DNA from 3 places in the Lysinibacillus sp. FSL R5-0849 genome. Region 3 is predicted to be linked to each of the others. Evidence: riboswitches for the same ligand, from Rfam matches in the RefSeq annotation. Region 3 holds a riboswitch; each other region holds the start of a gene.
What was found. A riboswitch is a leader RNA that binds a small molecule or an ion and turns the genes downstream of it on or off. The one in region 3 is predicted to bind thiamine pyrophosphate.
Positions count from the first base shown of each region.

Region 1: another riboswitch for thiamine pyrophosphate. It lies ahead of thiT (energy-coupled thiamine transporter ThiT); the one in region 3 lies ahead of thiC (phosphomethylpyrimidine synthase ThiC).
Region 2: another riboswitch for thiamine pyrophosphate. It lies ahead of thiM (hydroxyethylthiazole kinase); the one in region 3 lies ahead of thiC (phosphomethylpyrimidine synthase ThiC).

Region 1 is NZ_CP152004.1:4,008,183-4,019,060, forward strand. It holds gene MKY80_RS19900 (carbonic anhydrase) at 1-350, shown strand, start outside; gene MKY80_RS19905 (GNAT family protein) at 422-1,009, opposite strand; gene MKY80_RS19910 (polyphosphate kinase) at 1,185-1,994, opposite strand; gene MKY80_RS19915 (hypothetical protein) at 2,195-2,908, shown strand; gene map (type I methionyl aminopeptidase) at 2,936-3,691, opposite strand; gene thiT (energy-coupled thiamine transporter ThiT) at 3,861-4,421, opposite strand; TPP riboswitch at 4,556-4,663, opposite strand; gene MKY80_RS19930 (DUF4870 domain-containing protein) at 4,790-5,113, shown strand; gene MKY80_RS19935 (hypothetical protein) at 5,166-5,291, shown strand; gene MKY80_RS19940 (SMC family ATPase) at 5,332-8,412, opposite strand; gene MKY80_RS19945 (exonuclease SbcCD subunit D) at 8,409-9,566, opposite strand; gene MKY80_RS19950 (SGNH/GDSL hydrolase family protein) at 9,690-10,601, opposite strand; gene MKY80_RS19955 (aminopeptidase) at 10,634-10,878, opposite strand, start outside.
Region 2 is NZ_CP152004.1:3,492,091-3,502,968, reverse strand. It holds gene MKY80_RS17215 (GNAT family N-acetyltransferase) at 1-190, shown strand, start outside; gene MKY80_RS17210 (cysteine desulfurase family protein) at 309-1,463, shown strand; gene thiI (tRNA uracil 4-sulfurtransferase ThiI) at 1,463-2,677, shown strand; gene MKY80_RS17200 (alpha/beta-type small acid-soluble spore protein) at 2,829-3,047, shown strand; gene thiE (thiamine phosphate synthase) at 3,121-3,762, opposite strand; gene thiD (bifunctional hydroxymethylpyrimidine kinase/phosphomethylpyrimidine kinase) at 3,752-4,576, opposite strand; gene thiM (hydroxyethylthiazole kinase) at 4,564-5,331, opposite strand; TPP riboswitch at 5,418-5,516, opposite strand; gene MKY80_RS17180 (acyl--CoA ligase) at 5,704-7,287, shown strand; gene sppA (signal peptide peptidase SppA) at 7,472-8,485, shown strand; gene MKY80_RS17170 (RDD family protein) at 8,498-9,124, shown strand; gene tpx (thiol peroxidase) at 9,262-9,765, shown strand; gene MKY80_RS17160 (class I SAM-dependent methyltransferase) at 9,855-10,784, shown strand; gene MKY80_RS17155 (universal stress protein) at 10,843-10,878, opposite strand, start outside.
Region 3 is NZ_CP152004.1:236,807-247,684, reverse strand. It holds gene hutU (urocanate hydratase) at 1-748, opposite strand, end outside; gene hutH (histidine ammonia-lyase) at 902-2,416, opposite strand; gene MKY80_RS01135 (response regulator transcription factor) at 2,693-4,147, shown strand; gene MKY80_RS01130 (catalase) at 4,455-5,960, shown strand; gene thiC (phosphomethylpyrimidine synthase ThiC) at 6,162-7,940, opposite strand; TPP riboswitch at 8,086-8,200, opposite strand; gene MKY80_RS01120 (AEC family transporter) at 8,267-9,196, opposite strand; gene MKY80_RS01115 (methyl-accepting chemotaxis protein) at 9,525-10,878, opposite strand, start outside.

The DNA.
Region 1 (10,878 bases), 900 kb from region 3:
TCGGTGCTGTAATGCGTAGTTTATTAGTTGCTGTTTATGGCCTACAAGCAGATGAAGTTTACGTAGTTGGACATTATGACTGTGGTATGAGCGCAGTTGATCCTGATGCTATGTTAAGTGAAATGGTTAAAAGAGGTATTAACCCAGAAACCATCAAAATGCTGGAGTATTCTGGTTTTGATTTAAAAGAATTTTTACGTGGTTTTGGTGATGTAGCGACAAGTGTTAAGAAAAGTGTCGACACGATTCGAAATCACCCATTAATGGTAAAAGACGTTCCTGTACATGGTTTAATTATTGACCCAAATACAGGTCATCTAGATTTAATTGAAAACGGTAACCATCAATAGTTATTCTAACTTGATTTATAGCAAATCAATAAACAAGTGCCTTTCCATCGAATAGAAAGGCACTTGTTTATTTATTCATCCTCTAAACGGGCATACATATAATGATCGACCCATTGACCATTTATATATAAAAGCTTTCTTAAAAGACCTTCTTGTTGAAAGCCCGCCTTCTCTAAGACACGCATAGAGGGATTATTTTGGGTTGATACATATGCCTCGACACGATGTAGCCCAATTTGATCGAATGCAAACCGGACTACCATGTTCACTGCCTCAGTGACAATTCCCTTACCTACGTAAATTTCATCCATAGCATATCCCACAAATGCACTTGAATAGGGTAATCGTTTTACAGCATATAGTGCAATATGTCCTATTAGATTATTAGTACCATGCTCATAAATACCAAAAGTAAATTCTCGCTTTGAATCCATTAAATATAAACTTTCTTGAATTTTTTTATATTGCGCGTCGATTGTATAGTATTCAGGTCTTTGTAAAGGCTCATATGTTGACCAAAAGTATTTATTGCGGCTTACGAGACCTGTTAAACTTCGTGCATCATTTTCTTGGAATGTGCGGATGTAGCATTTTTCCCCCTTTATTGTTACCACATTCCCACCCTTTTTTCTTAATAAATTCCAAATTTTAAGCACCATTTCTCCACACTAGCCTTCCAATCAATATCGATAAAAATTTATACTACCTTCTCAAGCATCGGAAATTACGGGGGGGTACCCCTAGTTTTACCTTATTGTATGTAAAAAAAGATGCTGCTACAACTAAAACAGCTCATGTCTTCATGTCATAGCACCATCATTCATATTTTATCTTTTACTTCTTTTTCTCATTTAACACGTCCAGGCTAGATGACTCAGCATCCTCTAAATGCGCCTTGTCTAATACATTAGTTAAATGAAGTCCACGTTTCAATGCCTCTCGTTCAATATGTGCAAGCGTTTCTTGTAGCACCTGCACACGCGCATATTTTTTATCGTTTCCAGCTACTAAAACCCACGGAGCATTTTTCTTATCGGTCTTTTCAAACATTTCATTGGCAGCCTCCACATATTGCGGTGACTTTTCTCGATTACGCCAATCTTCGTCTGTCAGCTTCCAAGACTTGTATGGATTTTGTTCTCGTTCCTTAAAACGTTTTAATTGCTCTTCATCTGAAACATGAAGCCAGAACTTAATAATTATGTAGTCTCCCGCAGTTAAAATCTTTTCAAAATTATTAATTTCCTCATAGGCACGAGACCATTCGTCCTTCGTCGCGAATCCTTCAATTCGTTCTACTAATACACGACCATACCATGAACGATCGAAGACAGCGATTTGCCCGTGCTGAGGTAGCTTTCTCCAGAACCGCTGTAAATAGTTATAGCGTAATTCATGTGGCTGTGGAGCTGAAATTGGATGGACGACATAGCCACGTGGATCAACACGTTCAATTAAACGTTTTATCGCTCCTCCTTTACCAGCTGCATCCATACCTTCAAACACTAAAATTAAACCTATTTTATTCTTTAATAAAAATTGTTGGGCATTTAACATTTCATATTGGAGTACTTGTAATTTCTTTTTATACATCTTTTTATCTAGTTCAATAGATAGGTCTAAATTTTTTATGTTTTGCGTCATAAAGCTTCACTCCTTTAATCTGGATATATTCTTATTGTACTAAAGAAATAAATGGATGCCTATTGAGATGGTAAATTGTAGATAGTATTAGCAAAACAACACGATACATTGATGGAAATTTCCGTTATAATAAATTGAGTGACGGTACTATACTTATTTGTCTTTTCCCTATACAATCTAACACGAAGGGAGAGGAAAGCATGCCTCGGTTTTTATTGATGACAATTTCTTATATTGTCTCACTCATCCTAACCTTTTCATCCTTTTTCATGAAACTTAACGGTCAATCTTTTTTAGAAATTTCTAATCGTTTTTCGGTGGTATTTGCACCTGTTGATGGAAGTCATATAATTTGGATTGTCATTTATTTATTAATCGGTTATTGGTTAGTGATGAACATCAAAAAGACATCTATGAAACAGTCTGCGCTCTTTAGTTGCATAAATATTTTACAAGCATTAACGATATATGTATGGCATCATGAATTATTTATTGTTTCTCTCGGCATTACCTTACTCTTAGTCTTGTATTTATTTATGCTGTACAATACGTATCCACTTCATGACAAATCACTGTCGGGTCGTATTCCTTTCACCATTTATTTTGCATGGATGACATTTATTTTTATCACAAATATTAGCTTTACGTTAACAGCTTATGGTTGGAACGGTTTTGGTCTGAGCACTCCTCTTTGGGCAGTTATTTTACTGACATTAGGTGGAGCCATTGCGCTACATATCCGCTTTCATCACTTTGATATCATGTATCCAAGTGTTTTTATATGGGCTTATATAGGAATCGCTTTACATAATGGTTTTGATGAGCTACTCGTAACAACAGCTGCATTATTTTTATGTGGTGTACTCTTAGTTGGTATTTTATTCATTAAAAAAAATCCTGCCTACCAAAAATAATTTGGTGTGCAGGATTTTTTTGTAATCCTATTCTTCGTCTAATGAAGTAAGGATAATTGGTTTATCTTTTGTAACAATTACTGAATGTTCAATTTGAGCAACAAGAGACTTATCAGGTGTAATGAATGTCCAACCATCACCAGCTTCTACAATATGCTCTGCTTTTGCTGAGATAAATGGCTCAACTGCAAGAACCATGCCTTCTTTCATAATCGTAGAATCCCATGCATCGTAATAATTTAAAATGTGATCTGGTTCATCATGTAAAGAACGACCTAAACCATGGCCTGTTAAATTCATAATAACTGTTAAGCCATTAGCATTCGCTTCGCGCTCTACAGCTTTACCGATTTGATTTAATTTAGAGCCCGCCTTTACCTTTGTCATAGCACGATCAAAAGCATCTTTGGCAACACGACATAGTTTTTCTTTGTCTTCATAGCCTTCACCAACTACAAATGAAATGCCCGTGTCGGCAAAGTAGCCATCTAAAGAGCCTGAAACATCGATATTGACGATATCTCCCTCCTGAATAACACGTTTACCTGGGATACCATGCGCTACTTCCTCGTTGACACTTATACAAGTATATCCTGGGAAGTCATATTCTCCTTTTGGTCCTGAAATGGCACCTGCCTCAGCAAACATTCGACCAGCAATTTCATCTAGTTCAAGTGTTGTGACACCTGGTTTTGTAGCAGCCTTCATCGCTTCACGAATCTCTGCACAAATGCGTCCAATTTTTTTAAAAGCTTCAATTTCTTCTTGCGTTTTTACAATCATGTATAACGTCCCTTTCATCTAATATCTACTCTTTAATATAACATAACTTTTTACGCGTATAACGCTAAACGCTTTAAATATTGTATGCCTGCCTTCTTGGCAAAGTGCTAAGAGCTCTATTCTCTTACGACTACATAAAAAACCCTTCACCAATATGAAGGGGTTGGCATTATGCTTTACGTTGCATTAGTTGTGGAGCCGCTGTGAATAATAACGCTCCCACAATAGCTGTTAATACTGTTGCGGGCAGCATATAGGTACCATTATAAATAATCGAGTAGATCCACGCATTTTGATCGCCGGCATACTCTGCAAAAAATACCGCGCCAGCAGTAGTGTGCGCTGCATATCTCAAGAAGCCTGCAAATACAGTACCTACAATAATATAAAGCGCCATTTTTGTTTTGTTTAGTTGATTTGCTGCTTCCAGTAAAGGTCTGCGTACAATGGCCGCTAACCCTACAACTGTGAAAGCAACACCGTAATCTAATAAACCTTGAAGCCAGTGTACAATATAAGCTCCAAACATGGTTTGCATAACACCTACAAGCAAGCCTGTTGTTAGGCCAGCTACTAGACCCCAGCGAAATGCAATTAACATAATTGGTACCATAACAAGACTAACAGAGCCACCTTGTGCCCATACTTTAAAGGAGACCTGATCGAGCACGAGGCCAATCGCTGCAAATATTGCAATCTCCACTAGCATTAATAGTCTTTTTTTGTCCATACATATTCTCTCCTTTGTTCCGATGTAGGATACAAGAGCAGGAATAGAAATGCGCTGATTTGATTCGCTCTGACACCTTTTTATTCTTAAGAATGAAAAAACGATGTCAGGACAGAGCCTCACATCGTACAAGTGTCGGTTTCTATCCACATCCCTACGCAAGTGTTAGCTTACAGGTTCAAAGAGTCAAGGCATTACGTGCCCAGTCTCAGCTGACATCATCAGCTCCCCTTGTGGTCGTTACATCTGAATTTAATTTGAACACTTTCATTGTACGCAAAGCACGGAATGATTACAACCTCTTCCATACTTAATTTTTGAAACTTTACTGTTTTCCATGCGTAAATATTAAAAAAGGAGGTACAACTATGGAGAACCAAAAAATATTATCTGCTTTTAGTTATCTCAGTATTTTCTTTGCTCCTTTCATCGTACCATTAATTGTTTACTTCGTTACGAAAGATGCTGACATCAAAAGACATTCTATTCGCGCATTAGTGTCCCATCTAATTCCTTTCGTATTTGGGATCTTATTTTTCATTGTCTTTGTCTTTTCTACATTTAGTTTAGACCCCACTTCAAGTAATAGTACAGTCATGATCATTTGGTTCATTTCGTTCGCCATTTACGGAATTGTCTCGCTCGGAATTGTTATATGGAATATTATTCAAGCCGTTCGAGTTATCCGCTAATGTTTCATTTTTAAAATAAACAGGTAGAAGTAATTAAAAAGGAGCTGTGTTTTTGATGAAAGTATCAAAAGTAGTGAAAACCGCTGTTAAATTAGCGCCTATTGTTATACCAATCGTAAAAAAAGGGCTGGCAGCAAAAAAAGGGACAACTTCTACAGTCAGTTCTCGAAAAAAATAAAAGGAGGGCGTATTTCCTTAAACCGGAAATACACCTTCCTTTATTTTATTTCAAAATGTGTTTGACTATGTCCATTCAATGTTTTTTCGACATGTAAAACGGCTGGCATCGCTGATTTTAATTCAGGCACATGAGAGATGACACCAATCATTCGTCCAGAATCTTGTAAATCGATTAATGTGTCTATTGCTTTATTTAATGATTCTTCATCGAGCGAGCCAAAGCCCTCATCAATAAACATGGTTTCAATATGAATATTGCCTTGGAAGCTTTGAATAACATCTGCCATTCCTAGAGCAAGGCTTAATGATGCATTGAACTTTTCACCACCAGATAACGTTTTAACATCTCGTAATTGATCTGTGTAAGCATCATATACATCAAGCCCAAGTCCACTTTGCTTGGCATGCTTTTCAAGCCTGTCTGAACGTCTAAGTTCAAATTGACCGTTAGATAAATGATAAAGACGAATATTGGCTGCCTCTGTAATTTGATCTAAATAATTAATTTGAATATATCGTTCAAAGGACAGTTTTTTCGAATTTTGCCCATTTAATAAGCCATACAGCTCCTTCACTCGACCTGCCTCACTCTCAAGTAAACGAAGCTCTCTCTCTGTTTCTTCTACTTTGTTGATGAAGCTTAGACATGATTTCGCAAATCCATCTATTTGTTGAAGTTGTTTAAAGGCATCCTCATAGGCGATTCTGAGATTTTCCACAGTTGCCTCCATCAGGGCTAAATCTTGCTCCTCTTTCCCTTGTAGATGTTTTTCTCCTTCTGAAATTTGAATTTGTAACGTATGAACATGTAACCTGTAGTCATTGCATGCCTTTCGAAGTTCCTCTAATTGAGTGGCACTTCTTTTCGCAGTTGCATAGTCTTCATAGTACACAAAGCCTGCTTCCTGCATGCTTATTGAAAACTGCTCACGCTTGTCATTCATTTTGAGCTTTAATTCTTCAAAATTCTGTTTGGCGATTTCCACAGCTAGTTTAGCATTACTGGCAGCTTCCTTCGCGGCATGTAAATCATGCTGGCTTTCCTGCCATAATTTTTGTAAATCCATTTTCTGTTTACTAACATCGGTAAGTGTTTGTTTTAATTGCTTTAAGGTTGGCATAGTTGTTGGCATTTGCTTATGCTGTTCTTCTACAATTGCCTGCAGTCTTGTCCAGCCCTTCATCTGCTCAGTTAAATATTCCTCAAGTTTGACTTGTTTATGTTGCAAATGCTCTATTGCTAAACGCTGTTCCTTCTGGTTAATCCTTGTTTGAGCTAACTGTTGATTGATAATCTTTAAGCTAGTAATCTCTTGTTCCATTTTTTCTAAGGAAGCTATTATTTGTGCTTGATCCTGTTGCTTCATCGCGTATGCTTCTATTTGTGTCAGTGCCTCTTGCTGAAGCTGTTGTGCGGATGTTAAAAATGCCTCTTTTTCCAAATACAAACGCTCGTCTGAAGAAGCTTTTCTCCTTAACGTTTCCACCTGAGCAAGCTCAACAATTTCCAATTGCTCATTATGTGTTTGTTGATGAGTCGTACTCCCACAAACCGGACAAGGTTGCCCTTCTTTAAGCTGCTGAGCTAAAATGCTTGCTTGGCTTGTCAGCCAGCGTTGCTCTAATTGTTGAAGCTCCAGTCTACTGTCCTGATAATGAGTTTGAGTAGCGATAACATCTTGTTTCGCTATCTCTACCGTTTTTGTATATTTCTCCACCTTCATGAGCAAAGCTACTTGCTCCCGCAGTTTTGGTAGTTGTTCTAAGTAACCTTCATACGGTTCCAATTGTTTTTCATAGTGCTCAATTGATTGTGAAAGCTCCTCTAATTGCGCGCTTTCTTTATCGATTAGCACTAGGTTATCCGCTGCCCCTTGTTTAGCCGTTTCTACATATTGCTTAGCAATTTGAAGTTGCTGTACATTGCTGTCATAAGCCTCGAACTTAGGAAGCAATGCTTGGAGCTGCATTTCCTGCTGCAAAAGCTGTTGACGTTCTGACTCTTTTGCCTCTTCCGCTTCATATTTTTCTTGAGCTCTTTGTAACAGCTCCTTGGTTTGTAGTTGACTACTGTTAGCTTGCTGATAGGCTTGTTCTTTTAAATTTTGTTCGGCTCGTAAATCCAAACATTGTTGCTCCAGTAGTAGTAAACGCTCCGCTTGTTCTGCTAAGGCTATCTCCCGTTCCTTTGCAAGGAAGTTGTCTTGCTCATTTAATAGCAGTTCTAGTCTTTTTTGACGTTTGAACTGCTCCTCAAATTGTTCATTAAGCGTTTTAGCTAAACGGTAAAACTCCTGTTCTTTTTGATGATGATTATAGGCTTCCTCATACTGGCGCTGTTCATCTTCAAAACATTTTCTATAATAGGTAAGCTCCTCTTCCAGTGCTTGCTTTAGCTGAAACATATTTTCCGTATTATCAGCAATTTGTGTGAACAAAGGAGAGGAACGATGTGGAAGTGCACCAACAATTTGACCAAGTAGATGTTCTTTTAATTGCTTGGCACGTTCAAGATCACTTTCTGCCTCTTTTCGTTTCGCATCAAGCAGTTTTGTCATAACACCAAAGCGATCTGTTTTGAAGATTTTTCGTAATATGACCTCTTTGTTTGTAGAATCCGACGTTAATAATTTGCGGAATTCACCTTGAGGTAGCATCACAATTTGGCTAAATTGATCCTTTGTCAGACCAATAATATCCTGAATCTTTTTATCGACTTCAAGTGTTTGCTGCTTTTCAACAATGTTATAATCGAGCTTTCCCTCTTTTACTTCCGCTAACTCCACCTTTTTACCAGTAGCTGTTTTATTTTTTTCCTTTATATGTCCAGGCTGACGTAAAATCTGATAGACCCTTCCATGCATTTCAAAAATAAGTTCTACTGCTGTATATACATCATCATCAGCAAAGCCACTTCGCAGTAAAGCCGTATCCTGACGATCCTCACCACTGCCTGACCCATAAAGTGCATAACAAATCGCATCAAAAATCGTCGTTTTCCCTGCACCGGTTTTGCCAGAGATAGCGAACAAACGATGTTCCCCTAACTGTTCAAAATCAATTATTTCCGTATTTTTATAAGGACCGAATGCCGTAATCGTTAACTTTAATGGCTTCATTTTACTATTTCTCGCTCCTTATCTAATAATTCCTGTAGCATTTCCGTAAACAGACGCTCGGTATCTTCATCTGGTTGTATCCCAATTATATCTGTAAAGAAAGAGCGGAATAGATCGATATCTTCAAGCTTTTCTGCTTCTACTACTTGAAGCTCGCTTGGTTTCTCTTGTCGTAAAATCTTACGTTCAACATGCATGGCATGTGGAAAAACGGTACGAATACGTTCCATTGGCGAAGACACGGACGTAGCATCCGTCAATCGAACAAATACATAATCATCACTTCGTGGAAGCATTAATAAATCCTCCAACTGTCCTTCCACTACACGTAAATCTCGTCTTGGCATGAACTTTCTTTTAGTTACAGTACTATTTCCTTGCTCATCTAGATCGACGATTAAAAAGCCTTTTTCATGTAGATGCTCAGACAATGAGTATTTTAATGGTGAACCAGCATAGCGAATTGTTTCATTTAAGACAAAATGTGCCTTATGTAAATGTCCGAGTGCTGTATAATGAAATGGTTTAAATAAAGCAGCATTCACGCAATCTGAACCCCCAATAGAAAGCGGACGCTCTGAGTCACTAGTATTAGCTTCTTCCTCACCGTATTTGGTCACAAAGGCATGTCCAACAAATATATTGCGTTTATTTGTATCCATACCTGCTGTTATATGTTCAATAATTTTCTGCATCGCATCATGGTGAGAACGAATGGCCTCCTCTTCAAAAATACTGCGAATAGTGGTAGGCTCTGCAAATGGTACAAGATGAAAATGCACCTCTCCATGTGAATCATTGATAATAATGGGTGCATGATCTTTCGTAAACTGCCCCTTAATATATAAACCACTATCACGCATCAAACGACTACCAAAGTTTAATCTGCCTGCACTGTCATGATTCCCTGCAACAGCTAAAACAGGAATCTTCTTCTCTAAAACTATTTTTGCTAATATATCATTTAGTAAATTCACTGCCTCAATAGGGGGCATGGAACGATCGTATAGATCACCTGCTATAATAATTACATCTGGCTTTTCTTCATCGATAGCTTGTATAAATTGTTGTAAGATATATTGTTGATCCTCTGTCATATAGACGCCTTGAACGAGCTTTCCTAAATGCCAATCTGCTGTATGAAATATTTTCATTCCTGTACCTCCTGTCCTTTTACTATTTTATCATGGCTTGTAATGGATTGTTTTTTCCTTTGTTTGGGGAATTTAGTACACACAAAAAAAAGCATCCTCTAAGATGCCTTTACTCAACATTATTTATCTCTTTTCCAACTTCCCCATAAAAGCTGTATAGCCGTGAAATCCCTGAATGGAACGTACGTTTTGAACAGACTGGGAGGATGTCACCTTTTGTTGTTTAGGCTGTGTGGAAGCTCGCTCTTTTAAAATTTCCTCAAATGACAGAGGATTCGGTTGCGGTAATTGTGATGAAGCAATATTTAAGGCATCACTACCACTATATGCCTTTAAAAATGCATTGGCCATTTCGCGATAACCTTCCATATTTGGATGAACATCTGCATAGTTTGGTAAGTAGTTAGTAGCATTTAATCCAAAGCTGTCATACACATTTACATAAACAGCTCCGGCTAGCTCTGCCTGTTGCTGTAAAATCGTATTTAATTTCACAAGCTGTGCATTTGTTCCTTCTTTTTGAGTGAGATGAACACCTGGATAGGCAAAATAATAACCTATAACATATACCTGAGCCTTTGGCGCAAGCTCTCCCAATTCATTTAAGATAGCTTCCATATTTTTTCTCACTATATTTAAGGCGTAATCTGCTTGAAGTTGAGAAAAAGTTAATGTTCCAGCCGTTGGATTTAGCCGGACAAGGCTTAATAAATCATTGGCACCTGCCGAAACAGTAACTAAAGTGGCATTGGCTAATAAATCTCTTGCTTCCTCAGTTTTAATTCTTTCTAATACATTAGCTGTTGTAAAACCTGGAAAAGCTAGTTCCTTTGTATAGAATTTTAATTGATCCATTGCCTGTAATCTCATAGCAATTAAATCACTATATCCAACATCAATTTGTTGAAAAGGGGTTTGACCAGCAGCTAGGGAATCCCCAATTGCTACATAGCTTTCGGTTTGAGCAAAAGCAGATGGGCCCCAGCATGTCATTAATAAAATAATCATCCCGATTAAACTACCTAAATGCTTCATCTGCTCTCCCCCATTCTCGATTGGAACTAAAGTTAGAAAGCCCAGCTACCTTTACGGAATATCGGCTCTACTGTTCCATCTGGTAAAATACCATCAATGTCCATTTCACCATTACCAATCATAAAGTCTTCATGTGTGACAGAAATATTTGCACCTAATGCTTCTAGTTGACCGTTTTCTAAGTCTCTACCGCCCTCTAAGCAAGTCGGGTATGCTTCTCCAATTGCTAAATGGTTTGAAGCATTTTCATCGAATAATGTATTAAAGTATAAAATCT
Region 2 (10,878 bases), 1.4 Mb from region 3:
AAAAGGTTTTGGTACAAAATTCTTTTCATTCATCATCAAGAATATCCAGCAAGAATACGCTACGCCACTTCGTTTAACAGTTGCCCAATTCAATAAGCGAGCGATATTCCTTTATGAAAAATTAGGATTTGTGAAAGAGCTTGAATTTAGTACGCCAACGGAATTTATTACGATGTTAAAAAAATTGTAAGAGCGATCCTTTCTAATGATTAAAATATGAATTATCGTTAAAGTTAGTGGTCAATCTCCACAGATTGCGTTATGATAAAAACCGTTACATCAACGTTTTGAAAGTGTGTGAAAATATAATGAACGAGACAATTTATTTGGATAATAGTGCCACAACAAAACCATTAAAAGAAGTTCTACAGGCGTTTATGGTTGTGAATGAGCAGTATTATGCCAATCCTGCATCTATCCATGCGATGGGTGTTGAAGCAAATGATTTATTAATGCGTGCACGTGAGCAAGTAGCAGATATTTTGCAAACAGAAGCAAAAAATGTGCTATTTACTTCAGGTGGTACGGAATCGAATAATGCGGCGATTTTTGGAATAGCACGTAGCAATACACATATAGGAAAGCATATTTTAACGACTGAAATAGAACATCCTTCAGTTTTAGAGACTGTTAAACAGCTCTCAAAAGAGGGCTTTGAAGTGGAATATTTAAATGTTGATCAGCGTGGTGTTATTTCGTTGGATGAACTTCGTGCAAAAATACGAAAAGATACAATTTTAGTAAGTATGATGCATGTAAACAATGAAATGGGTGCGATTCAACCGATAGAGGAAGCTGCTAAATTAATCCATGAAATGAGTCGGGCAGCCTTACATGTGGATGCTGTACAAAGCTTTGGAAAATTGGCTGTATCCTTTAAGGGTGAAGAGGGACCGGATTGTATTTCAATCTCAGGTCATAAAATTCATGGCTTTAAAGGCTCTGGTGTATTAGCATTCCGTAAAGCGATAAGATGGCAGCCATATGCACTTGGTGGCGGCCAAGAATTTGGATTGCGTAGTGGGACTGTTGCTGTTCCACAAGCTGTCGCTTTATCTAAGGCAGCTCGGATGGCGGTTGAAACCATGAATGACCATGCAAAAAATTATCGTCAATGGCATGATGAAATACTTGCACAGTTACACGAATATGGAGAAGCTATTCATATTTTATCGACTCCGCAGGGAGCGTCACATATTATATCTTTCAGTGTTCGCGATTTAAAAGGAGAAGTCATCATTAATGCGATGCAAAAACGAGGCGTTATTGTATCTACATCCAGTGCTTGTTCTTCGAAGCAAACTAAAACAAGTCATGTTGTTGAAGCATTGCATCTAGATGAGCATTATAAAAAAGGTGTTATCCGTATTAGTTTTGGTGCACATAACACGGTCGAAGATATTGAAAAGTTTAAACAAGTATTAGCAGAAGTAATGCTAGAGCTTAAAGGAGAAATAAAGTAATGATTTGGAAAGAAATTTTAATTAGATATGGCGAACTTTCTACAAAAGGTCGCAACAAGATGGATTTTATCCGCCGTTTACGTGAAAATATCCGTCATGCATTTGCTGATTTAGGACATCTCCATATTCGTACAGAACGTGATCGAATGTTTATTGCGATAGAGAATGAAGAACAAATGCAAACACTAGTAACAGGTTTGCCTAAAATTTTTGGTATTCAATCATTTAGTCCGGTTGCAGCATGTGAAAAAGATATGGAAAGTATGAAAAAACTGGCGATTACGATAATGGAGACATTTAAAGAAAAGCCATATACATTTAAAGTGGAAGTGAAACGTACCGATAAAACCTTCCCATTAGAATCACACGCGATTCAACGGGAGATTGGTGGATATGTTTTACCTCAATTTAATAATTTATCTGTTAAAGTGAAGCGACCTGATATTGAGTTACGTGTAGAAGTCCGCCATGATGCAACCTATATGATGGCACAAGTCATTCCAGGTGCAGGCGGAATGCCTGTAGGATCAAACGGGAAGTCATTGTTAATGCTTTCAGGTGGTATTGATAGTCCAGTTGCAGGTTATTTAATGATGAAACGCGGAGTCCGTTTAGAAGCCATTCACTTTTTTAGTCCGCCCTATACAAGCGAAAATTCATTGGAAAAAGTAAAAGTGCTTGCAAATGAGTTAACGAAATTTGGAGCTAATATACGATTACATGTTATTCCTTTTACTGAAATACAAGTTCTGATTAAAGAAAAAGTACCTTCTAATGTATCAATGACAACAACTCGGCGTATGATGTTAAAAGTTGCAGATCAAGTGCGAGAAGAAATCGGTGCTCTTGCGATTGTCACAGGAGAAAGTCTTGGACAAGTAGCAAGTCAAACACTTGAAAGCTTAACAGCAATAAATGCAGTAACGAATACACCTATTTTACGACCGTTAATTTCATCAGATAAATTAGAAATCATTGAGTTAGCTGAACAAATCGGCACATATGAAACATCTATTCAGCCTTTTGAGGACTGCTGTACAATCTTTACGCCTGCTAGTCCTAAAACAAAGCCTAAGCTCGAAAAGGTTGAGCATTACGAAAGCTTTTCTGATTTTGATGAACTGATAGCACGCGCGGTCAAAAATCGTGAGGTCTATATTTTCCCTAAGAAAGAAGAAGAGCAAAAGCAAGATAAGTTTGCTGATCTTTTATAAATCAAAATTTCAAAAGCCGTCTCAAATAGCTTATTTGAGACGGCTTTTTTGTATAGTTCGCCGAATGCCAATAGAGGTACATTTTACCTTTATTTTTTTTGTATTAAAAATCTAATAACGCACATTCTATATTCACAAGGAGGTGAGAAACATGGCTTCAAACAACAACCGCAGTTCAAACCAGCTTGCAGTACCTGGTGTACAACAAGCACTTGATCAAATGAAATACGAAATTGCACAAGAATTTGGTGTTCAATTAGGGGCTGACGCTTCAGCTCGTGCTAACGGTTCCGTTGGTGGTGAAATCACTAAACGTCTTGTACAAATGGCAGAATCTCAATTAAAAGGTATGCCAAACAACAACAACTAATAAATGCTAACTAAGCATTTATAAACTCAAAACCAGTGACCGTAAAAGGCACTGGTTTTAGTTTGTTTATCAATCATTTTTTTATGCGAGATAAAGACTTAAACATGGATACTGTTTGTTCAATATCCTTACTGTCACAGATAGCAGAAATAACAGCAACTCCGTCAGCACCAGCTTGCAAAACAACATTAGCGTTTGTCCAATTTATTCCACCTATGGCTACAATGGGAAAGTTAGGCTGCAATTTGGAAGCTTGCTGTAAAAAAATTGTGCCACATGGTGGTTGTGCATCACTTTTAGATGTTGTGGCAAAAATAGGTCCAATTCCTACATAGTCCGCATGATGGTCAATAGCCGTTTGTAGCTCTTCCTGTGAATGTACAGAAACGCCAAGGAGCCGGTTTGCCATTTTTTTACGTGCAATGGCAATCTGTTCATCATCTTGGCCAATATGAACACCATCTGCACCAAGTCGAACTGCTAGATCCACATCATCGTTAATGATAAACGGCACACGGTAATGTTGACATCGTTTTTGGCATTGGCGGGCAAATTGCTCATAAGCTAATCCTGTTAATGCATTAGGACCCTTTTCACGTAATTGAAACATAGTAATGCCAGCCCGCAGCCCTTGTTCGAGTACAGCTAAAGGTTCCTGTTGGGAAACATTGCTTGTACCCATAATAAAATAAAGCTGTAAATCTTCACGTTTCAAGTAATTTCACCTCGCAGGCACCTTTATGCAACTGATAAGCAAAATGATTTGTGGGCCCATGACCATTACCAATGTCTAAATCGTGCATAATGGCTAATTGTATAAATTTTTTAGCTTCGATAATAGCTTTTTCAATGGACAAACCTTGACCAAGGAAAGCCGTGATAGCTGCTGAAAATGTACAACCTGTACCATGTGTGTTTTCCGTCGAAATACGAGGAGACTGCATGGAAAATGATTTGTCATTTTTTATAAATACATAATCAATTGCATATAACGAATTGGGTAGATGCCCACCTTTAATGATGACACATTGAACACCTAGTTGGAAAAAGCATTGAGCAATTTCCTCCATATCCGAGAAATGATTTATTTTTCTTCCCGTAAGTGCCTCTGCTTCTGGTATATTTGGTGTCACAATTGTAGCAAGAGGAAGTAAAGACATGCGCATGGCCTCGATAGCCTCTTGCTGCAGTAAGCTTTCTCCACCTTTTGCAATCATAACGGGATCAACAATTAGTGGGATTTTTAAATCGTCAATAATGTGTGCAATACCTTGAATAATTTCCGAGGAATAAAGCATCCCTGTTTTAATCGCAGCAATCGAAAAATCTTCAAGTAATGCATGAAATTGTTTTTCAACAAAGTCAACGTCAATTGGGAAAACCCCTGTTACACCAATTGTGTTTTGAGCAGTTAATGCTGTAATAACGGAGGTGCCAAAAACCCCTAATTCCTGAAATGTTTTTAAATCAGCCTGAATGCCAGCGCCACCGCCACTATCCGAGCCTGCAATTGTCGTTACAATATGCATGATGCCTCACCCTCCTTTGAAAGACGATGTAAGGCATTAAGCAAAGCAATTTGAATATCCCCGATATCCTCTGTAAATGCGGATGCTAACTCAGCTGCTTTTTTATAGTATGTCAGTGTTTCCGCTAATTGGCTATACGGATCATCTCCTGAAGAGAAGGCTGCTCCACATATAGCGCTAAGTAAACAGCCTGTACCCGTTACTTCAGTCATTTGTGAATTTCCACCTGTAATCCATTGGCTCTGCACACCGTCTGTCATAAAATCATGTTTGCCTGTAACAATGACTATACAGTTGTAGCGTTGAGCCAATAGTGTAGCCTCAGTCTCTATGGCAATAAATCCCTCACCACTATCAACACCTTTTTGTTGCCATTCTACATTGGCTAATGCCGCAAGCTCACCCTTGTTACAGCGTATGACTGCAAATTGTATAGCTGAAAGTAATAGGTGTACGGTTTCCTTGCGATAAACTGTGGCACCTGCGCCAACCGGATCTAATATAACAGGAATGGCAAGGGTATTTGCTTTTTTTCCTGCTAACAGCATTGATTCTTTTGTTCGGTCATTTAGTGTACCAATATTGATTAAAAGAGCGTCTGCAATGGCGACCATTTCCTCCACCTCATGGCTATCATCAGCCATGACAGGAGAGGCACCTAATGCCAATAGACCATTGGCTTGGAAATTAGCCACGACATAATTAGTTATACAGTGAATAAGCGGTTGTTGTTGACGAATTGTTTGAAAAATCATTTTAGTCCTCCTTTATTGGTGGACGTAAGCATGCAAAAAAGGCCCTTTTTACGTAAAAATGCACGAAAAAGAGCCTTTCATCTGAAAAAACGATGTTCATTGCTCCCTACGTCAGTATTAACTAACAGGTTCAAAGGGTCAGGTTTTACCTTCTCAACTCTTTATGAGTCCCCCTGCAATCTTGCTTATAGTTGACCAAAATGTACCATACTTTTCATATGTATTCAATAGCAAGTTTTCCTATCGACAAAACGTGACTGATGCCATATAGCTAAGCATGATAGTTGTCATGACTTTACTTAAATCAAGTGTAAACCATTGAAAATACTAGAAAAGGAGTATAATGTGTCTTAACAAAAGGGGGCATTTGCCATGAATAGACAAGAATTAGTAGCACCAGAATGGTATAACATAACAGATGAATTTGAAAAATATGCAAAGGATTCAACTAAAAATGCATTGATTATTTATCATGAGCATTCTGATGTACAATTTATCACCTACGCACATTTACTTGAAAGAGCGAATCAGGCGGCACATGTCTTTACAAAAAGTGGATTAACTAAAGGTGATGTCATTTTAGTGATGGTACCACGCTCAGTAGAAGCATACATTGTCTATATTGCTGCATTAAAAGCGGGTTTAATAATCATTCCAAGCTCTGAAATGCTAAGAACAAAAGATATTGAGTATCGTATTCATCATGCTGATGCTAAAGCTGTTGTAGCCTTTGAGCCTTATATTGAGCAATTTGATCAAGTAGGGAATTTACAAAATATACAGCAATTTGTTATCGGTAATGCACATGAACCATGGCAGCCGTTAGTAGACAAAATGCGAAAGCAACCAACAACTTACATAAGTTCTACACCAACAAAAAGTACAGACCATGCCTTTTTAGCTTACACAAGTGGCACAACAGGTAACCCGAAAGCTGCTGTGCATACTCATAGCTGGGGCTATGCACATTTACGGACAACAGCCCCACACTGGCTAGGAGTACAAGAAAATGATATTGTATGGGCAACTTCAGCACCAGGATGGCAAAAATGGATTTGGAGTCCGTTTCTCGCGATTTTAGGCAGCGGTGCCACTGCATTTGTTTATAAAGGAAAGTTTGATGCAGCAACATATTTAGCATTGCTTGAAAAATTTAAGATGAATGTCTTATGTTGCACACCGACAGAATATCGTTTTATGGCAGCACTTGAAAATTTACAGGAGTATGACATCAGTTCAATTCGACAAGCTGTTTCAGCAGGTGAGCCATTGAACAGTGATGTCATTAAAAAATTCTCAGACACTTTCCATCTACAAGTGCGAGATGGTTATGGTCAGACTGAGAATACACTTCTTGTAGGGACTATGGTTGGTATGGACGCAAGAGTTGGTTCGATGGGTAAACCTACGCCAGGCAATACGGTTGACATTATAGACGATTTTGGCGAGCCAGTTGCTATAGGAGAAGTAGGTGATATTGCTGTTCATCGAGAAACACCTGCACTTTTTAAAAAATATTTAAATGATCCTGAACGTACTAATTTACAATTCCGTGGTGATTGGTATATAACAGGGGATCGAGCTTATAAAGATGCGGACGGCTATTTTTGGTTTGAAGGCCGCGGAGATGATGTTATTATTTCCTCAGGTTACACAATTGGACCTTTTGAAGTAGAGGATGCGCTGATGAAGCATCCGACTGTGAAAGAGGTTGCTGTCATTGCAAGTCCCGATAAAGTTCGCGGGAACATCGTTAAAGCATTCATTATCCTTCATAATGGTGCTAATGGTAATCAAGAGCTTATTCAATGCCTTCAAAATCATGTCAAATCATTAACGGCACCTTATAAATACCCACGTGCTATTGAATTTGTTACTGAGTTACCCAAAACTGCATCTGGTAAAATTAGACGTGTTGAATTAAGACAACAAGAATTAAAACATCTTGTACAATAATCATTTCCTAGGAAATAATGTCGAAAATCAAAGTTCATGCAAAGAAATGAACTTTGATTTTTTTTTTATTTTTAGGTAAGGTATTATGAGGAAATAAATAGAATAAAACTTTTTGCATATTATTGCAAAAAAATGAAACAAATGAGCAAGTCATACGTATTACGAGTTAAGGAGGCGGAAAGACATGAATGTTAAAAGGTGGGTTGCATTAATAGTGGCTGGTGTTCTTTTACTGTTTTCATTAGGGATTAATACCATTTTTGCACTATTTAAAGCAGATTTCCTAGGTAATTTTGACAGTTTAATGGCAGGAAATAACCTAGATGTATATGAAAATGTAATTGAAGGAGATAATTATGATAAAAGGATTGCCTATTTAAAGGTAGATGGAACAATCCAAGATATTGGATCAAGTTCACTATGGCAACCTGTTGCATATGATCATCAATTTTTCTTAGATCAATTGGATAATATTTTGTACGATGATACGATTCAAGGAATTGTTTTAAGTGTTAACTCTCCGGGTGGAGGGGTAAAAGAATCTGCTGAAATTTATAAAAAGCTATTAAAAATTAAAGAAGAACGACAAATTCCAATTTATGTATCGATGGATTCGATGGCAGCATCTGGTGGCTATTATATTTCAGCTCCAGCAGATAAAATATTTGCCCATCGGGATACAATTACAGGCTCGATTGGTGTAATCATGCAATCTATTAATTATCAAGCATTGGCTGAAAAAGTAGGTGTCAAATTCGAAACGTTTAAATCTGGCGAGCATAAGGATATGCTAAGTCCAATGCGTGATGTGACACCAGAGGAACGAGCGATGATGCAGGATATGATTAATGAAACATACGAAGAATTTGTAGATATCGTTGAACAAGGACGTAATATGTCAGAAGCTGATGTGAAGAAAGTGGCGGATGGACGTATCCTTGGCGGTACAAAAGCACTTGAAGCCGGTTTAGTTGATGAAATTGGCGACGAAGAAGCTGCCATTGCAGCCTTACGCGCAGATTTTGGACTAGAAGATGCTGCATTATTTGAATATGCCTATGATATGGGCGGATGGCAATCTTATGTTGGAATGAAAATTGGCTCTATGTTCGGTCCTTCTGCAGAGGAAAAAATGCTAATGAAAATTATGACGGATTACAATGCACCGAAAATGATGTATTTATACGGTGAATATTAAGGAGGGAGTTCAATGACAAACAATGAAGTTGTTATGCAAGGTTCACCCTCAATGGAAAATGGCTTTTTTAACAATGGCACGGAAGATTCAACAAGTCAAAAAAACTACACATTAAAAACGGCAGGCTTTTGGATCAGATTGTGGGCATTTTTATTGGATGGATTTATTGTATCTGCTGTAGTTGGCATACTCATTAACCCTATCTTTTATTTAATGGACTGGTCCTTATCAGAATCAGTTTGGTATGCTCCAATCTCCATTATATCGGCGATTCTTTATTACAGTTATTTTGTCCTTATGACGAAATTCTTTGGTCAAACGCTAGGGAAGATGGTATTTGGGTTACGTGTAATTTCATTAAAGCATGATAACCTTACTTGGTCAGATGTGTTATTCCGTGAATGGATTGGGCGTATTATTAATAATATTGTGATGCCTCTCTATATTTTGGTAGTTATTTTGCCAGACAATCAAGGGTTGCATGACTATTTTGCCGATACAACAGTGGTGCATGAGAAAGTCTATATTGAAAAGAACTTGGCGCCACTTGCTATAGAGAAAAAGGAAGAGCTTATAGTGTCTATTGAACAAGAGGGAAAACCTGAGCTAGAAAAACTAGAAGAAAAAAATGAACAATAAACAAGAGACTGTCTCAAATGAAGAGACAGTCTTTTCTATTACTAGCTAACACTTAGAATAAAGTAAGCTATCTTAGTTGCAATTAATTCCCTTCATTTAGTAATATTATGTACATATGAAGATTAGGAGGCGTTTATATGGCACAAGTAACATTTAAAAATGGTCCAGTGACACTAGTAGGTAATGAAGTAAAGGTGGGCGATTCTGCACCAGATTTTACAGTATTAGCGAATGACCTTTCACCTGTAACATTAAAAGATTCCGAGGGGAAAATTCGTTTATTTAGTGTAGTACCATCATTAGATACTGGTGTATGTGATGCGCAAACACGTCGTTTCAATGAAGAAGCAGCTAACTTAGGCGATAATGTAGTGATTTATACAGTATCTGTAGATCTTCCATTCGCTCAAAAACGTTGGTGTGGGGCAGCAGGTATTGATGCCGTTCAAACGGTTTCTGATCACCGCGACCTTTCATTTGGTGAGGCTTATGGCGTGTACATTCAAGAATTACGTCTTCTGACACGTGCAGTATTTGTTGTGGATGCAAACAATAAAGTAACATATGTTGAGTATGTACCTGAGGCAACAGACCATCCAAACTATGAAGCGGCTATTGAAGCTGTTAAAGCACTAGCATAATGGCCTGCTTTTAGGCTAAGATAATACTAGACAAAGGGGCTGTGACGAGTGTTTGTCACGGCTCTTTTCTGCTTGAAAGGAAGTTATCTATGGAAAACATCGAGAAATTATTTGGTATGCTAAATGAGCATGCTGAAAAAATCGAAAAAGAACACAATACAACTTTGTTAGAGGGGTTACTAGATGGGCTAGAGGCATGGCTTGATGGAGAAGTGGATTTCTCACAAAAGGATGCAACAAAAGAGGATATTCGCAAGTCTATTCAAATTACCATTCTAAAAGGAATGCGTAAAAGTTCACAACCAAACCATCAAATGACGCCTGATACGTTAGGGTTATTAGTGGGCTATTTTGTTGAACAAATCTTTGCTGAACGTCTTGAGCATGACAAAATTTCGATTATGGATCCAGCAGTAGGAACAGGAAATTTATTACTAACAGTTATGAATTTATTAGATGGTAAAGTGGAGGCTACTGGTGTAGAGGTAGATGAGCTACTTATACGTTTGGCTGCAGCTACAGCTGATTTAACAGAGCAACCGATTTCTTTATATCGTCAGGATGCCTTACAAGATTTATTGGCAAATCCTGTTGATGCAGTAGTATGTGATTTACCTGTTGGTTATTATCCAAATGAAGAAATTGCCCTTGAGTATGAATTGTGCGCGCCTGAGGGAATGAGCTATGCCCACCATTTATTTATTGAGCAGTCTATGAATTATACAAAGGAAGGTGGCTACTTATTTTTCCTTGCGCCATCACATCTTTTTGATTCAGAGCAGTCTAAGCAACTTCATAAATACATTCAAAAGCATGCTTGGATTCAAGCGATTATTCAACTACCTGATTCCATGTTTGCCAATAAATCATTAGAAAAGAGCATTGTCATCTTGCAAAAGCAATCGAAGGAATGTAAATCACCTAAAGAAGTGCTTTTAGCAAAAGTACCAAATATGCAAAATAAGCAGGCACTTGCTTTATTCTTTGAAAAAGTGAAAATGTGGAAAGAGGGCAAGTAATTGCTCATAGAATTCAAAAAGGTATCCTACAGTAGGATACCTTTTTATGTATTGCTGATTAGTTTTCAGGTGTGCGGATGACAAGAACGTCACA
Region 3 (10,878 bases):
GATTCAACAGTTCACGATTGACGTCTGCACAATTTCCAACAAGGCCAATCGAGGCTGGTTCTTTTTGGTCACGTAATTTATTTACTAATGCAACCGCTTCATCCACAGTTTCTACAAGATAATCACAATAGCCCTCTTTTATTTTACGTTCAATGCGGGCACGCTCTACTTCTACAACTAGAATGACAGCGCCAGCCATTTTCCCCGCTAGAGGTTGTGCACCACTCATCCCACCCATACCACCTGTAAGGATGAATTTACCGCGTAAATCTGCAGAGCCAAATACTTTTTTCCCTGCTTCTACGAAGGATAAATAAGTACCTTGTAAAATACCTTGTGCGCCGATATAAATCCAGCTTCCAGCAGTCATTTGACCATACATCATTAAATCTCGATCTTCTAATTCATAGAAATGGTCCCAATTAGCCCACGCTGGTACAAGATTGGAATTGGCAATTAAAACACGCGGAGAATGTTCATGTGTACGGAATACAGCTACGGGCTTCCCTGATTGGATCAATAATGTCTCATCATTCTCTAGTTTTTTTAATGAAGCAATAATTTGCTCATAACTTTCCCAATTACGAGCTGCCTTTCCAATACCTCCGTAAACAATCAGCTCATCTGGATTCTCCGCTACTTCAGGATCAAGATTGTTCATCAGCATGCGCATCGCTGCTTCCTGTGTCCATCCTTTACAAGTTAGTTGATTCCCATGTGGTGCACGAATACTTGTTTTAAATACCATAAAAAAACACGCTCCTTTAAAATAATAAATACATTAATAATAAATAAAACTGAATATTCAGACATCAAAACGAATAATCCCTTATAAAGCAGAGGCGACTTAGAAAACCAAGTCTCGCCTCAGCTCTTCCAACTTAAAATCTTTTAAGCAACTTTACATATATTCCTTTACTAGAGCATCACTAGTTAATAAATACTCCGCCAACGCCTCAATTTCATCACCGATCGGCTGATCTGCTAATAGCGGTGGACAAAACTCACGAACTTTCTCTAAATACTTTCGTGTGGTTGGTGATAATTGTTCCTCCGCTTTATCTAAATAAATAGCCTGTGATGCACAAATCATTTCTATCGCTATAACTAGGGCAGCATTTCGGACAATCTGACGTACTTGACGAGCAGAAGTTGTCCCCATACTTACATGGTCTTCCTGATTCCCTGATGTAGGAATTGAATCTACACTAGAAGGATGAGCCAACACTTTATTTTCTGAGACAATGGATGCTGCTGTATATTGAGCAATCATCAGACCGCACTCAATCCCGGGGTTTGTCGCTAAAAATGGTGGTAACCCTTCATTTAATTGAGGATTCACCATTCGCTCTGTACGGCGTTCTGAAATATTAGCCCATTCACTTACCCCAATTTTTAAAAAGTCCATCGCTAAAGCAATTGGTTGACCATGAAAATGGCCACCCGATAGTACTTCACCGTTTTCTAAAACAATCGGATTATCGGTCGTGGCGTTCATTTCAGTTTGTACTCGGTTCTCCGCGTAAAAGAAAGACTGCCAGGAAGCACCGTGCACTTGTGGAATACAGCGCAGTGAATATGCATCCTGCATACGAATTTCTCCTTGCTTTGTCACTCGCTTACTTCCCTCAAGCCACTTACGAATACGACCGCCAACAAGCTCTAACTCAGGATGTGGCCTTACCGCTAAAAGGGCTGGGTCAAACGCAGATGTGATTCCCTTCAATGCTTCTAGTGTTAAACTAGCAGCCATATCCGCCGCAAGCCCAATTCTTTCAGCCTCATTAACGGTTAAGACACCGATTCCTGTCATAGCCTGTGTACCGTTTACAAGTGCCAGCCCCTCTTTAGCTTGTAGTCGAACAGGTGATAACCCCGCTTGCTGTAACGCCTCACTACCACTCATCACTTCTCCATTAAACTCAGCCTTACCTTCTCCCACTAGGACTAAAGCTAAATGTGATAATGGCGCTAAATCTCCACTTGCTCCAACCGAACCTTGTGACGGGACAATTGGGTGTACGCCTTTATTAATAAAATCTAATAAAAGCTGTACCGTTTCCTCACGAATACCTGAAAATCCACGAGCTAAGGCATTTGCACGTAAAACCATCATGGCACGTACAACATCAGTAGGAAACGGATGGCCCACACCTGTTGCATCCGATCGTAATAAGTTCAGTTGCAATAGCTCAATATCGTCTTCCTCAATTTTTATATTGCTTAGTTTGCCAAAACCTGTATTCACACCATAAATCGTTTGTCCCTCCGCTAAGCGCTTTTCGATCCGTTCCCTACTTAAACGAATACGTTCTATACTATCTGTAGCAAGTGCAACTGTTGCATGCCCTTTAGCGATTTCCTCAATTTGTTGTCTTGTTAATGTATTGCCATCAAGCTCGATGATCGACTTCACATGACATCCCCCTATTCCCTTTATGGCTTATGTAAAATTCATTTTAACGTAATCACTAAAACATCCGCATTCAACTACTTTAAGCGTTTACATTGTAAATGAGTGTCCTGCTGAATGATGGTTAATTACTCTATTTCCATTGTACTAACTACCTTTTTCAGAATATAGAGAATTTTAAAAGAGAAAACATGATTTTTTTCAGATTCCTATGTTATTTTTAATAATATAATCGTATTTTTATATGAAACTAGAATATTATAAGCGAGGTTAGATGTTATGAAGCTGTTATTAATCGATCGAGACCCCACTGAACTAGCAGGCATTAAGTGGTTTTTACATACCTATTTTCCAGGCGATGTTCTCATTGACATGTGCACGACTATTTCAGATGTACCTCAATACATCCGTCAATTTGAACCGGATGCCATACTGTTAAATATCGACATGATCCCTAATAATCGCTTAACTTCTCTTTATCGAGATCTACAAAAACTTGCAGGTGCTATTTTAGCCGTAACAACAGAACCCTTATTTAAAAACGCATTGAAAGCCATTGATTTACAGGTAGCTCATCTGTTTGTAAAGCCCATTGATTTAGAAGTATTAAAGCAAAAACTGACAGGCATTTCCTTGCGCTCACCACAAAATACAGATTATGCCCAGGAGGCTGCAAATGAATCATTTTATAATCATTTATTTTTGGATACGAAATCAAACTCTATTGAAACTGGCATTTACTTTACAATAATTGAACCTGAGCACACTGAAACCTATAACAAGCTTTACAATTGGCTTCAACAAACATCTATTCACTTCCATATGAAAACCTATCCTTTATCGAATAGAATCGTCTGCCTTTTTCAAACGCAAGACATAAAGCTGGTAGAGAAGGATGTACGTACTCTTATGAAGGAATGGCGTTTGTTTAGCAATAGTTCTTTAAATATCGGGATATATGATGGACCGACTACAAGCATTAAAAATATGTATACATTAACAAAGCGTACACTTCATCAAAGTTTTTACGAAGGATTCGGGCATATTTTTTACGCAAGTAAACAATTTGAAATACACCCCTTTGATCCATTACTAACACCAGAGGAACAACAATTATTAATAAGTAGCCTGGAGGAGGGTAATCTCGAAGCCGTAAAAACATTTTTATATCGACTTTCTAATGAAGGCATCTATTACGAGCAGGATGACCTACGCATCCATCTAACAAGTGTGTTAGCACAAATTCGGCGCTTTATGTTGAAATATAAACTACACGAAAAAGCAGTCATTGAACAAAACTACCGCCAGCTATTCCATTTAATTATTGAGCATCCTATTTTTTATACGATTCTCAATGGCATTATTTCTTTCACACAGAGATTAATAGAGCTAGCCCGTGAAGCCCGCATGGAGAAAAGAGCCGATTATGTTGAGCTCGCTTTAGAAATTATTGATCAGCAATTTAAAGATAGTTCCTTGTCTCTTCCCTTTGTCGCCCGTAAGCTTGGCATCAGCCCCAATTATTTAAGTACGATTTTTTCGAAGAAACAGGGCTTGCCATTTAAGCGCTATATACAGCAAGTTAGAATTCAAAACGCTAGTAAGATGCTAGTAGAAACAGATTTTTCAATTAGTGAGATTGCTCATTTAAACGGTTTTGATGATCCAAATTATTTTATTAAAATATTTAAACAACAAATCGGTATGACTCCCCATCGATACCGAAAAAACTAAAAAGAATGTTGCATATAATTTTCAATTAGTTATTTTCATTTTCAATAAAGGCTTGTGTTATGGGTGTTAATTCTTTTACTTCTTTTCTTTTACAGTATAAATACTGTTTATATATAGTTTATTTAACAAGAAATTTAGGACGAGGATTAAGCATAAATAGGCTCTTCGGTGCATATATTTATATTTTATATCTTACTATAAAAATTCTTTAACGATAATTATTATAATGTACTAGCAATTCTATTTTATATTTGTTATAGTTATAGACGAAGAGTTTGACTTACATTATTTTCAGGAGGTAACTAATATGACAAACGCAAATGATCGTAGCCGTCGTTTTACAACAGCAGGTGGTGCTCCAGTAGTAAGTAACCATGACTCTATGTCAGCAGGTCCACGCGGCCCTCTATTACTTCAAGATGTATGGCTAGTTGAAAAATTAGCAAACTTCAATCGTGAAGTAATCCCTGAACGTCGTATGCATGCGAAAGGTTCAGGTGCATTTGGTACTTTTACTGTAACGCACGATATAACTCAATATACAAAAGCTAAAATCTTCTCAGAAGTGGGCCAGAAAACTGATATGTTCGCACGATTCTCCACAGTTGCTGGTGAGCGTGGTGCAGCAGATGCTGAGCGCGATATCCGCGGCTTTGCCCTTAAGTTCTATACTGAAGAAGGCAACTGGGATTTAGTAGGAAACAATACACCAGTATTTTTCTTCCGTGATCCACTACACTTTACAGATTTAAACCACGTGGTCAAACGTGATCCACGTACAAATATGAAAAACGCTAATTCTAACTGGGATTTCTGGACTCTATTACCAGAAGCACTTCACCAAGTTACAATTGTAATGTCCGACCGTGGTATTCCAACTGGTTACCGTAATATGCACGGATTTGGTTCTCACACATATAGCTTTATCAATGCTGATAATGAGCGTGTTTGGGTTAAATTCCACTTCCGTACAGAACAAGGCATTAAAAATTTAACAGGTGATGAAGCAACTGAGGTAATCGGTCAAGACCGTGAATCTTCACAACGTGATTTATATGAAGCCATCGAAAAAGGCGATTTCCCTAAATGGAAAATGTATATTCAGGTTATGACAGAGGAGCAAGCTCGTGAGCTACCATACAACCCATTCGATTTAACAAAAGTATGGTATAAAAAAGATTTCCCATTAATTCCTGTAGGTGAGTTTGAGTTAAATAAAAACCCGGACAACTACTTTGCAGAAGTGGAACAAGCTGCCTTTGCACCATCTAACATCGTCCCTGGTATTAGCTTCTCACCAGATAAAATGTTACAAGGTCGTATCTTTGCCTATGCGGATGCACAACGCTACCGTTTAGGTGTAAACCACTATATGCTTCCTGTTAACGCACCAAAATGTCCATTCCGTACTTTCCACCGAGATGGCTCTATGCGTTTTGACGGCAACCTTGGATCAACACTAGGCTATGAACCAAATAGCTATGGTGAATGGGAACATAATTTAGACCATAAAGAGCCTGAGTTACACATCGATGGTCATGCAGGAATTCATGATTTCCGTGAAGACGATAGTAATTACTTCGAGCAACCAGGTAAACTTTTCCGCCTAATGACTGCGAAAGAACAACAACGTCTATTTGAAAATACGGCTAATGATATGGCTTCTGTTGAGGAATTCATCAAACGCCGTCACATTCTTCACTGCTATTTAGCTGATCCAGCATATGGTGAAGGTGTTGCAAAAGCAATGGGTCTTTCATTAGAAGGTATGGATCTTACAAATCCATACGTAAAACAACCAACAAACGTTTAATATTCCACTTATTATTGATATCCAAATCCAACTTTTACTCCATGTGAATGTATAATTCACGTGGAGCTTTTTTGTATTCGTCTAGGTTCAAGCGTTCACTTCTATTTGCAAATGCATATATTCATCTCCCCTATTAAGTTGTGAAACCAACATAAAAAAAAGGCTTGTGTCTAGTAAATAAACACAAGCCTCGCACTATTATTATTGATAGATTTGACTACCTGCCTTTTTAAACTCCGCTGACTTTTCCCTCATACCTTCATGGATGGCTTCTGTTGTATTTAAATCCTTTTCTTTAGCATAATTACGAATATCCTGGGAAATTCTCATGCTACAAAATTTAGGCCCGCACATTGAACAAAAATGAGCCGTTTTGGCTCCTTCTGCTGGCAATGTTTCATCATGATATTCTACTGCACGCTCTGGATCAAGAGAAAGGTTAAATTGATCGCGCCAGCGGAACTCAAAACGCGCTTTTGACAGTGCATCATCCCGTTGCTGTGCACCTGGGTGACCCTTTGCTAAATCTGCAGCATGTGCAGCAATTTTATAAGTAATAACCCCTACTCGAACATCCTCCCTATTAGGTAAACCTAAATGTTCCTTCGGTGTCACGTAGCAGAGCATAGCAGTTCCAAACCAACCAATCATCGCCGCTCCAATAGCAGATGTAATATGGTCATAACCTGGCGCAATATCTGTTGTCAATGGACCTAATGTATAGAAGGGAGCTTCCTTACAAACCTCTAATTGCTTGTCCATATTTTCTTTAATCAAATGCATTGGAACATGACCTGGCCCTTCCACCATTACTTGAACATCATGCTTCCATGCGATTTGCGTTAATTCGCCTAATGTTTCCAGCTCCGCGAATTGTGCTTCATCGTTAGCATCCGCGATTGACCCTGGGCGTAAGCCATCTCCTAATGAGAAGGCTACATCATAAGCTTTCATAATTTCGCATATTTCCTCAAAATGAGTATAGAGGAAGTTCTCTTGATGATGGTATAAGCACCACTGCGCCATAATGGACCCACCCCGAGACACAATACCCGTTACACGGTTTGCGGTAAGAGGGACATAACGTAAAAGGACACCTGCATGAATAGTGAAATAATCTACCCCTTGCTCCGCTTGTTCAATAAGCGTATCACGGTACACCTCCCACGTTAAATCCTCAGCCACACCATTCACTTTTTCTAATGCCTGATAAATTGGTACTGTCCCAACGGGTACTGCAGCATTTCGAATAATCCATTCTCTCGTTGTATGAATATGCTTGCCAGTTGATAGATCCATAATATTATCAGCGCCCCAGCGTGTAGCCCATGTCATTTTTTCGACCTCCTCTGCAATCGAGGATGATACGGCTGAATTTCCAATGTTCGCATTAATTTTCACATGGAAATTACGACCGATAATCATTGGCTCTGCCTCTGGATGATTAATATTGGAAGGCATAATAGCTCGGCCTGCTGCAATCTCTGAACGTACGAAATCTGGGTCCATATTTTCGCGTATCGCTACAAATTCCATCTCAGGTGTAATAATTCCCTTTCTAGCATAATGAAGCTGTGTGACATTTCTACCCTTCTTTGCACGTAAAGGCTTTCTCACCAATTCCGGAAAGACATTTTCATGGATACGTGGATCATCAGCACGACGAAAACCATTATCCTCAGGTTTAATCGTACGTCCTCCGTATTCCTCAACATCCCCTCGCTCTTGTATCCAAGGACTTCTTAAAGCAGGTAAGCCTTTTGTAATATCCACACGAAAGGAAGGATCTGTATATGGTCCACTCGTATCATACACTCGAATCGGGGCATTTTCTTCATCTCCAAAGCTACCAGTCGTCGGACTTAATGCAATTTCACGCATTGGTACTAATATATCTGGACGAGATCCTTCCACATAAACCTTTTTACTTCCTTCAAAGTTAGACATAATCGTAATGTTCTTTTCACTAATTGCTGACATGAGCTACTTCTCTCCCTTAAATATATTTTAGGCAAGGACCGAATCTAGCTCACCCAACAATCAAATAAAATAAATAAAGGCCGAATCCAAAATAATAATTGGATCCGGCCATGAATGTAAAGGGTCTATTGATTGCACGTAATAGGCAATAGCTTCTTAACTTTCCCACGCTGGTATGAGCCAGATCAGGTCCAAAGGGTCAAGAAACCTCTATGCGTTTCCCTCTCAGCCTGACTCATCAGACCCCCCTAGTTAATACTATTCAGTTTGATGCTAGTGTAGCAGATATTGCTAAGAGATGGAAGTTATCATTTAAATATTTTCTATTAGGTAAACAATACATCCGCAATATAAATCACAATCGTGACCGTTATACAACTCACAATGGTTGAGAATAAAACGGTTTGTGCAGCTGTTGACGACTCTACATCATACTCTAATGCTAGACTTGAACTGTTGCGGGATGTGGGAAAAGCACTTGCTATAAATAATGATTGTGCCACAACCCCATCTAAACCCAGCGCATAGATAATGACTAAAGCCACGGCTGGTCCGATAAATAATCGCGTGAAGCAGCTGACGAATACTGTTTTATTAAACATCGTTTTGATCTCCATCTGAGACAATTGGGCGCCTAGCGTGATTAATGCAACGGCAATAAAACCATCTGCTACATGGTCTATTGGTATTTTAATAAACTGCGGAATGCCAATATCAAAATAATTCATGGCCACACCGATTATTAAAGCGTGAATAATAGGCATTTTTATAAAGTCCTTAAAAATCGTCATGCCCGATTTAGTAGAGGAAATTAAATTATATAAACCATACGTATACGTTGTCATGTTTTGAAAGATAACGAGTATAACCTGGATGGCTACACCAATAGGTTGAGTGGCAAAAATCATTTGAGCTACCGGAATCCCATAGTTCCCAGAGTTAATGAGTACTACACTATTTTTAAAAACAGCCGCCTCAGTTTTGGCGAGGCCAAGCCCTTTCGCTAAAAAGTGACTAAGCAGCATTTGACTACCGATAAAAAGTACAACAAACAATCCGACTTCTCCTAGAACAGACAGCTTTATATTCGTCTCATATAAATTAATAAATACAGCGGCTGGCATAAAACAATATGTAATAAGCTGTGATAATGCTTTTAAATTAAAGCGAAATTTCTTTTGTAGAATAGCACCTAGTACAAGTAATACTAAAATAGGTGCGACAATTTGAAAGAAAATCATTCCAAGATACACCATATTGATGTCCCCCCTCCCTTTTAATAGTAGTGTCGATCATGCACTTGGTCAATGACACTTACTTTCATAATTAAAACCGTTGATTTCCACTACGGACGGGGCGCGCCTTGTTCCTATGGTTGAAAAGATTCAAAAAATCAAATCAATGAACGAGAACAATGTACACAATGTAAGAATTACCAAAACTCATTCATTTAGGGCCATGTATGATTAGGCAGCAAAGAATTATTTTTCATGAAGTAAAAATGAAAAAGGAATCGAGCATGAACTTCTCGATTCCTTTTATCAACAGTCTGAGCTACCTTTAGATTTTAGGTAGCCTTTTTCTTTACGCAAGCTTAAATAGATTAACTACCTCTTGCAGTTCATTAGAGATATCATTCATATTTTGCATAGACTCTGCCACTTTTTGCAATTCTGCTTGTTGGTCCATTGCAGAGGCACTTACTTGCTCAGCAGAGGCCGCTGTTTCCTCTGATATAGCCGATATACTTTGAATGGACATAATCGCTTGATTTTTATGCTCTAACATAGTAGACAACTGTGTCATTAGTTCACTAATAGAAGTTGCAATTGCACGTGACAAATCACTATTATCTTTAAAGGCCAATTGCGTGCTTTGTACGGACTCATTTTGAGATTGCATTAAGTCTGCATTTGATGCAATGACTGCAACTGTTTGCTGAGAATTTTCTAAAATACTTTCTACCGTGCTTTTAATAATTTCTGTTTCAGTTTTTGATTGCTCTGCCAACTTTCTTACTTCTTCCGCCACGACAGCAAAACCTTTTCCATGCTCACCAGCTCGTGCAGCCTCAATACTTGCATTTAAAGCTAATAGATTAGTTTGCTCCGTAATGCTTTGAATGGAGGCAATAATTTGATTAATATTGGCAATATTAGAAGCTAGCGATTCCATTTGCTGCTGAATACGGCTGTTCATCTCATTCGTCTCTATATTATGTTCATGTAAACTTAGAACCTCTTGCATGCCTTTTTCTGTTGTCACATTTGTCTTGTTGGATAAATCGTCCATTTCATTCGAAAGCGCAGTAATAGCGTCTATTTGATCCGATAAATCCATCATACGATAGTTCGTTTCTTCAGTATCCTCTGATTGCTTCGATGCACCCTGTGCAATTTCATTAATGGCTACTGATACCTCTTGACTAGAGGACACGATTTCATTAAACGCCTCATGTACCTGGTTAGAAGATTGGTTCAATAGAGTCGTGGAGTTTAACACCGCTTTAATAGCACTATTAGTTTTATCCAACATATTATTATAGGCCAATGCGACTGCCCCAATTTCATCTAGTTTAATATATTTATCCTCTACCTTTTGTGTTAAATCACCTGCTGCTGCTGTTTCAATTGAAGCACGTAAAAACTTGAGCGGCTTTAACTGTTTGTAAATAAATAGTACACTTGCAGCAGTCATCAAGGCTACCATTATAATGGATGCTATAATCGTATATATAAATACATGGTTATATGTTTCTAAAATTTTTGATTCAGCTAATACGATTTGAACGGTCCAAGTTTCGTCAATGTCCTCTAAAATCATTGGAGCAAACACATTATAAGCTTGATCCTTTAGTTCATTAGACTCTATGTACATACTTGTTAGCTCGCCGTTTTCCATTGTCTTACTTATGCTTGTCCAAGCAGGGTCGTCTTGC